3 regions of the Pseudarthrobacter sp. YAF2 genome follow, and region 2 is predicted to be linked to each of the others. Evidence: predicted binding sites of a transcription regulator. Region 2 holds the regulator's gene; each other region holds the start of a gene.

Region 1 (2,261 bases), on a different contig from region 2:
GTGGCCCGGGAAATCTTTGCTGTGGCATCCGGCATCCGGTGCCGCAAGCCCGCGGACGGCGCAGTTAGCGGGGTCCCGGGTGCCGTGGTGTCACGGCGGACCGACCAGGACGAAGAAGAGCCTGCCCTGGGTCGACGCTCCGGCCAGCCGGGATGATTGTTCGGCGTTGGCGGCCACCACGATCAGCCCGTCGGTCTCCGTTGTACCCAGCCACTGACCGCTTTGCCCGCCCTTGTTCGAGGTCCACAGCACGGGGACCGCAGACGCGATTACCTCGGAGGGGCCGTGCTGGTCAAAGCCGTTGGCCGACGTGAGCACCACATTGACCAACTGGCCCGGTGAGACCAGCTGGATGGAGGACGGGTCCGCCATCCGGAGCGGAACCGCGGCCGAGCCGGAAGGCGTCCCCGTGAGGAGGCCTGGGCCCAAGAGCTGTGCGTCAGTGAGGAGCTGGCCTTTTCGCAGCGGTGCTGCGAGCTGCTTGCCGGCGGCTGCGCCGGCGTCCTGGAGGAATCCCTCGGCCACCATTCCGGGCGGCACGTGGACGTTGGCCAGGTCCGATTCCGTCACCGCCGTTCCGGCGGGCAGATCCCGCGCGGCGGCGAGCGCTGTCACGGTTGAGAGCGGAGCCGGAGTGAGCTGATTGACCGTGACGGCCGCCGCTGCACACAGCAGCAGGGCAGCGGCGAGGCGGCGGTTGCGGCTCAGTACAACGGCAACCCGGACCAGGATGGGGCGGTTCGCCTTGGCAGGACGGGCCGTGTTACGGGAGCTCTGGGTCCGGAGGGCATCGTGGCTGCGGCGTGGATATACAGGCATGCGCCCACGCTAGTGGTGGCCGGGGCGGCAAGGCAGTGGGGGCGGCTGCTATGTGGACAAAGGCGGCCGGCGCCCTAAGGCGCCGGCCGTCGTCGTTATTGTGCTTGGGGCTAGTTGGCCGCAGCTGCCGCGGCGGGCGCTGCAGCAGGCGCCGCGGGCGCCGCAGTCGGGGCGGGGGAGACGGAGCTGCCCTTGGAGTCGCGGGAGTCGGTGCGGTAAAAACCGGAACCCTTGAAAACCACACCCACACTGTTGAACTTCTTGCGCAACGTGCCCTCGCATTCGGGGCAGGATGTCAGGCTGCTGTCCGAAAACGACTGGACGACGTCGAAGGCGTGGCCGCAATCCTTGCAGGCGTAAGCATATGTTGGCACTGGTGCTCCTCCTCTTGGGCAAACGAGAGGTCCCGTGCTGCCACCTGGTAATCCATTAGCAGTCGCAGGGCCTGAGTGCTAATTCTATCACTGCGGCCGGTGGGGACCGGGCTCAGGCGCCACCCGTCAGCCGCCGGTATCCGGACGGCATCAGGACACCGGGAACCGGCCGGTCGAATTCTTCGGCAGGAATCCGGCCTGCGGGCAGCAGTTCATCGTCGTAGATAACAGCGGCAAGCGGGATTTCCTTCCCGGCGGTGGCGAGGTGCCCCAGGAACGTGTCGTAATAGCCGCCACCCTGGCCGATCCTGTTGCCCGACAGGTCCACGGCAGTGGCGGGAATGATGAGTGCGGCTGCGCCGCCGGCCACCTCGGGCCCGTGGCGGTCTCCGGCGGGTTCCAGGATGGGCGCATACCTGCTGCGCACGAAGCTGGTGTCCGGGGTCCAGAACACCCAGCTCAGCTCACGGCCGGGCTCGCACACCGGCAGCAGGACGTCGTGGCCGCTGCCGTGCAGGGCGCTGACCAGCGGCAAGGTGGGGGGTTCTTTCCCCACTCCCAGATAGACGCATACGGGGCCCGGGCGTCCGGCGGTGGCGGATCCTGCCCAGGCCTCCCCGTGGCGGGCCAGGGCCGAACCAGCGGCCTCCAGTTCCGCCTGCGTCCGTCCCGCGCGCCGGCGCCGATGGGCTGCACGGATTTCGTCCTTGACGGGGTTCGCTTCCTGCAGCATGGTGTCCTTCCTCGGTGTCCGGCGTTCTCTGGCGTCACGGGACTGATAACGGGTTGCTGTGCCGGTGGTTACTGAAATGCTTGACGCTGACGTTAGATTAGTCCGGTGACTACCAGTAACCCCAGAGTCCGCAAAGCCGTCATCCCAGCAGCGGGCCTGGGCACCAGGTTCCTGCCGGCAACCAAGGCCATGCCCAAGGAAATGCTCCCCGTCGTGGACAAGCCTGCCATCCAGTATGTGGTGGAGGAAGCCGTCCACGTGGGCCTCCACGACATCCTGATGATTACGGGCCGTAACAAACGTGCACTGGAAGACCACTTCGACCGCGTGCCCTC
Region 2 (2,261 bases):
CTTCCCGGACGTACGTGGCGTCGTTGTTGACCCGGATCTCCACATAGAGGTCGCCGGCGGGTCCACCGGCGGGACCCGCTTCGCCCTGCCCGGAGAGCTGGATGCGTGTGCCGGTGGCAACGCCGGCCGGGACCTTAATGGTCAGCGACCGGCGGCTGCGGATGCGGCCCTGGCCGCTGCATTCGTTGCAGGGATCCTTGATCACCGTGCCGAACCCTTCGCAGGTGCCGCACGGGGCCGCCGTCATGACCTGGCCCAGGATGGAGCGGACGGCCCGCTGGACCTGGCCGCTGCCGCCGCAGATATCGCAACGCTCCGGGTGGGTGCCGGGGCGGCAGCATGATCCCTCGCACGTGGGACAGACAACGGCGGTGTCCACTTCGAGCTTCTTGTTGACGCCAAAGACGGCATCGCGAAGGTCGATCCGGACACTGATGAGTGCGTCCTGTCCCCTGCGCACCCGGGACGCCGGACCGGACGTGCCGCCGGCGCCGAAGAAGGTATCGAAAATGTCCTGGAACGCGAATCCCTGGCCTGCGTAGCCGGCGCCGCCGAAGCCGTTGTCCGTTCCGTTCTCGTTGCCGGTGGTGTCATAGATGCGGCGCTTTTGGGGGTCGGAAAGGACCTCATAGGCGTGAGTGACTGCCTTGAAGCGTTCCGACGCGTCCGCTCCCGGGTTTACGTCCGGGTGCAGGGTGCGGGCCAGCTTGCGGTAGGCCTTTTTGATCTCTTCGCCCGTAGCTTCGGGTGAGACTCCAAGGACGTCATAGTGGCTGCTCAAAGTTGTATCTCTTCCTTGTTGTACTGCGTGCAGTTGGGCCCGGTCTCCGGTCTTGCAGCCGAAGGTGCTCCGGCAGCGGAGGGTCAGGGCCCCAAAATCCTGGAAAGGTAGCGTGCCACGGCCCTGACGGCGGCCATGGTCGTGGGGTAATCCATCCGTGTGGGGCCAAGGATCCCTACCTTCGCGGCGCTGTCAGGGCCATAGGCGGTGGCCACAACGGAAGCCTCGGCGAGGCCGTCGTAAGGGTTCTCCCTTCCGATGCTAACTGCCACACCGCGGTGGTCCTGGGCCATTTCGCTCAACAGCCGCAGCATCACCACCTGCTCCTCGAGTGCTTCGAGCACCGGCCCGATGCTGAGTGGGAAGTCTACGTTGGATCGGGCCAGGTTGGCCGTTCCGGCCATGACCATCCTGTCTTCCCGGCTGCTCTGGGCCAAAACCTCGAGCCCGAGCGCCAGCGCGTGCGCGGCCTGGCGCTGAGGGTGCGGCGCAGCAGCCACGACGGCCGGCAGCGCCTGGGCGAGGTGGCTCAGTGCGGTGCCGCCCAGGGCTCCGAGGAACCTGGTCCGCAGCTCAGCGAGTCCTTCATCACCGAGGTCCTGGCCGACGTCGATAACCCGCTGCTCCACCTTGCCGCTGTTGGCAATAAGCACCACCAGGACTTTGCGCGGGGCCAACAGCACGAACTCGATGTGGCGGACAAGGGCCCTGCTCAGGTGCGGGTACTGGACCACGGCCACCTGGTTGGTCAGCTGCGACAGCAGCCGGACGGTGCGTTCCAGGACGTCGTCAAGGTCATCCGCGCCCTCCAGGAGCGACTGGATGGCACGGCGCTCGGCCGCCGACAGGGGCTTGACCGCTGAGATTTGGTCCACGAACAGGCGGTAGCCCTTGTCCGTGGGAATACGCCCTGCGCTGGTGTGCGGAGCGGTGATCAGGCCCTCATCTTCCAGCGCCGCCATGTCATTGCGGATGGTGGCGCTGGAAACGCCGAGATGATGCCGTTCCACCAGCGCCTTTGAACCAACGGGCTCGCGGGAGTGGACGTAGTCCTCCACGATCGCCCGCAGCACTTCCAGTTTGCGTGGCTCGCTCACTCTCCACCTCCATCCACGGTCCGGGGCGCGCACCCCGTCCGGCGCCGCCCCAGGGTTAGCACTCGACATGCCTCAGTGCTAACAGTCTATTATGCCTCGACCCGTTGTTAGCATTGGTACCGCTCCGGGCGAAACTCCGGAGGTGAGGACCTAACGCGAGGCGGATCGAATCCATGGACTACCAGAACTGGGGCCCCCGCGGGATCTCCGCCCCGGCCCGGACCGAACTGCCCGAGGTCCCCGTGGAGCGCGGCATGGTGCTTGAGGAAGTCCAATCCGGCTGGGTGGGAGCTGTCACCCGGGTGGAGAAATCGGGCGGCATGCACGTGGTGGCCCTGGAGGACCGCCGCGGAAAGTCGCGTTCCTTCCGGCTTGGCTTCGGG
Region 3 (2,261 bases), on a different contig from region 2:
GTCCGGACTCACCGTCCTTCCCGGGGCCGGCTTCAGAACGGGGGGCGCCGGCACTGCCGCAAGCTCCGTCGCCAAAGCCAAGCCGGACGCCGTCGTCCTGATAGCCCGCGAGGGCGTCCAGAGCGCGTTGGCCGAGCTGAACAAGGCCGGCCTCAGCGGTTCGCGCATCATCATGAGCGACGGCGCCTTCGCCCGCTACGGGTCCGGGCTGGGTTCCAAGGCCCTGGACGGCGCCCGCGCCGTCGTCCCCGGGCAGTTGCCGTCCGCCGCTTTCCAGGCAAAACTCCTGGCGGTGGACCCTTCCCTGAAGGATGTCTCCTACGCTGCCGAAACCTATGACGCCGTCACACTGGCGGCGCTGGCAGCGGCCCGCGCCCAGGATGACGCCGGCCGCTCGATCGCCGCCAACCTGATCCCGGTATCCGGCGGGACGGCGGCACCCGGCTCCGGATCGGCCGCCGCGCCGTGCCTGACCTACAAGGCGTGCCTGGGCGGCCTGGCTGCCGGCCCCGACATCAATTACGACGGCGAGTCGGGCCCCATTGCCTTCGACGCCAACGGGGACATCACCACGGCTGACTTCTCCGTGTTCACCTACGGAGCTGACAACAACCCCACTCCCAGCGGGCGGGAGACCGCCGGACATTCGGGCTGATCGCCCTGGGCGAAGCCACCCCCGCCAGCTGCCCGTCCGGCGACTTTTCGCTTGCACTCTCACCGGGGGAGTGCTAATTATTGAGTTAGCACTCTGACGTACCGACTGCTAAGCAACGCCCGGTTCCGGCCGGCGGCGCAGAGCATCGGTCGAGGAGCGAAAGAAACACCTCACTTCAGTGAGATCCCCAGCCGGAGGCATACAGAGGCCGCTGTCGAAGGATCGTCCGTCGCGGGCACTGCAGCGAAGGTTCATTCTTAACGACTGTCCCGAAAGGACTACTGCCGTTATGGCCAAGATCATTGCATTTGATGAAGAGGCACGCCGCGGCCTTGAGCGTGGCCTGAACACCCTCGCCGACGCCGTTAAGGTCACCCTCGGCCCGCGTGGACGCAACGTCGTCCTCGAAAAGAAGTGGGGCGCCCCCACGATCACCAACGATGGTGTTTCCATCGCCAAGGAGATCGAGCTGGACGATCCCTACGAGAAGATCGGCGCCGAGCTGGTCAAGGAAGTTGCCAAGAAGACTGACGACGTCGCCGGCGACGGTACCACCACCGCAACCGTGCTGGCCCAGGCGCTGGTCAAGGAAGGCCTGCGCAACGTTGCCGCCGGCGCCGACCCGCTGTCCCTCAAGCGCGGCATCGAGAAGGCCGTCGAGGCCGTCACCCGCGAACTCCTGGCTTCCGCCAAGGAAATCGAAACCAAGGAAGAGATTGCGGCCACGGCCTCCATCTCCGCCGGTGACGACGAAATTGGTGCCCTCATCGCCGAAGCCCTGGACAAGGTTGGCAAGGAAGGCGTCATCACGGTCGAGGAGTCCAACACCTTCGGCCTGGAGCTTGAGCTCACCGAAGGCATGCGCTTCGACAAGGGCTACATCTCCGCCTACTTCGTCACGGACGCCGAGCGCCAGGAAACGGTCCTTGAAGACCCGTACATCCTGATCGTCAACTCGAAGATCTCCAACGTCAAGGAACTGGTTGCTGTCCTCGAAAAGGTCATGCAGTCCAACAAGCCGCTGCTGATCATCGCCGAAGACATCGAGGGCGAGGCCCTGGCCACCCTGATCGTCAACAAGATCCGCGGCACCTTCAAGTCCGTTGCCGTCAAGGCTCCGGGCTTCGGTGACCGCCGCAAGGCACAGTTGGCAGACATCGCCGTCCTCACAGGCGGCCAGGTCATCTCCGAGGAAGTCGGCCTCAAGCTCGAGACCGCAGGCCTCGAACTGCTGGGCCAGGCCCGCAAGGTTGTTGTCACCAAGGACGAGACCACCATCGTCGAAGGTGCCGGCGACGCCGACCAGATCGCCGGCCGCGTATCCCAGATCCGCGCCGAGATCGAGAACTCGGACTCCGACTACGACCGCGAGAAGCTGCAGGAACGCCTGGCCAAGCTGGCCGGCGGCGTTGCAGTCATCAAGGCCGGTGCCGCCACCGAGGTTGAGCTCAAGGAACGCAAGCACCGCATCGAGGACGCCGTCCGCAACGCCAAGGCTGCGGTTGAAGAAGGCATCGTCGCCGGTGGCGGCGTAGCCCTGATCCAGGCCGGTGCCAAAGCATTCGCCAACCTGCAGCTGTCCGGCGACGAAGCAACGGGCGCCAAC

The links. The regulator HrcA, encoded in region 2, represses chaperone genes, less so after heat shock. The targets are predictions, from matches to a motif close to TTNGCACTCGNNNNNNNCGAGTGCNAA.
Region 1: a site for HrcA is predicted at 1,249-1,275, ahead of AB4Y79_RS02850 (FmdB family zinc ribbon protein). Genes of this name have one in related genera too.
Region 3: a site for HrcA is predicted at 741-767, ahead of groL (chaperonin GroEL). Genes of this name have one in related genera too.

Annotation. Positions count from the first base shown of each region.
Region 1 covers NZ_JBFRDA010000002.1:192,184-194,444, reverse strand. The annotation lists gene AB4Y79_RS02855 (RcpC/CpaB family pilus assembly protein) at 91-819, opposite strand; gene AB4Y79_RS02850 (FmdB family zinc ribbon protein) at 930-1,193, opposite strand; gene AB4Y79_RS02845 (5-formyltetrahydrofolate cyclo-ligase) at 1,306-1,926, opposite strand; gene galU (UTP--glucose-1-phosphate uridylyltransferase GalU) at 2,032-2,261, shown strand, end outside.
Region 2 covers NZ_JBFRDA010000019.1:26,398-28,658, reverse strand. The annotation lists gene dnaJ (molecular chaperone DnaJ) at 1-781, opposite strand, end outside; gene hrcA (heat-inducible transcriptional repressor HrcA) at 865-1,878, opposite strand; gene AB4Y79_RS18035 (DUF3097 domain-containing protein) at 2,052-2,261, shown strand, end outside.
Region 3 covers NZ_JBFRDA010000008.1:8,858-11,118, forward strand. The annotation lists gene AB4Y79_RS09705 (ABC transporter substrate-binding protein) at 1-655, shown strand, start outside; gene groL (chaperonin GroEL) at 945-2,261, shown strand, end outside.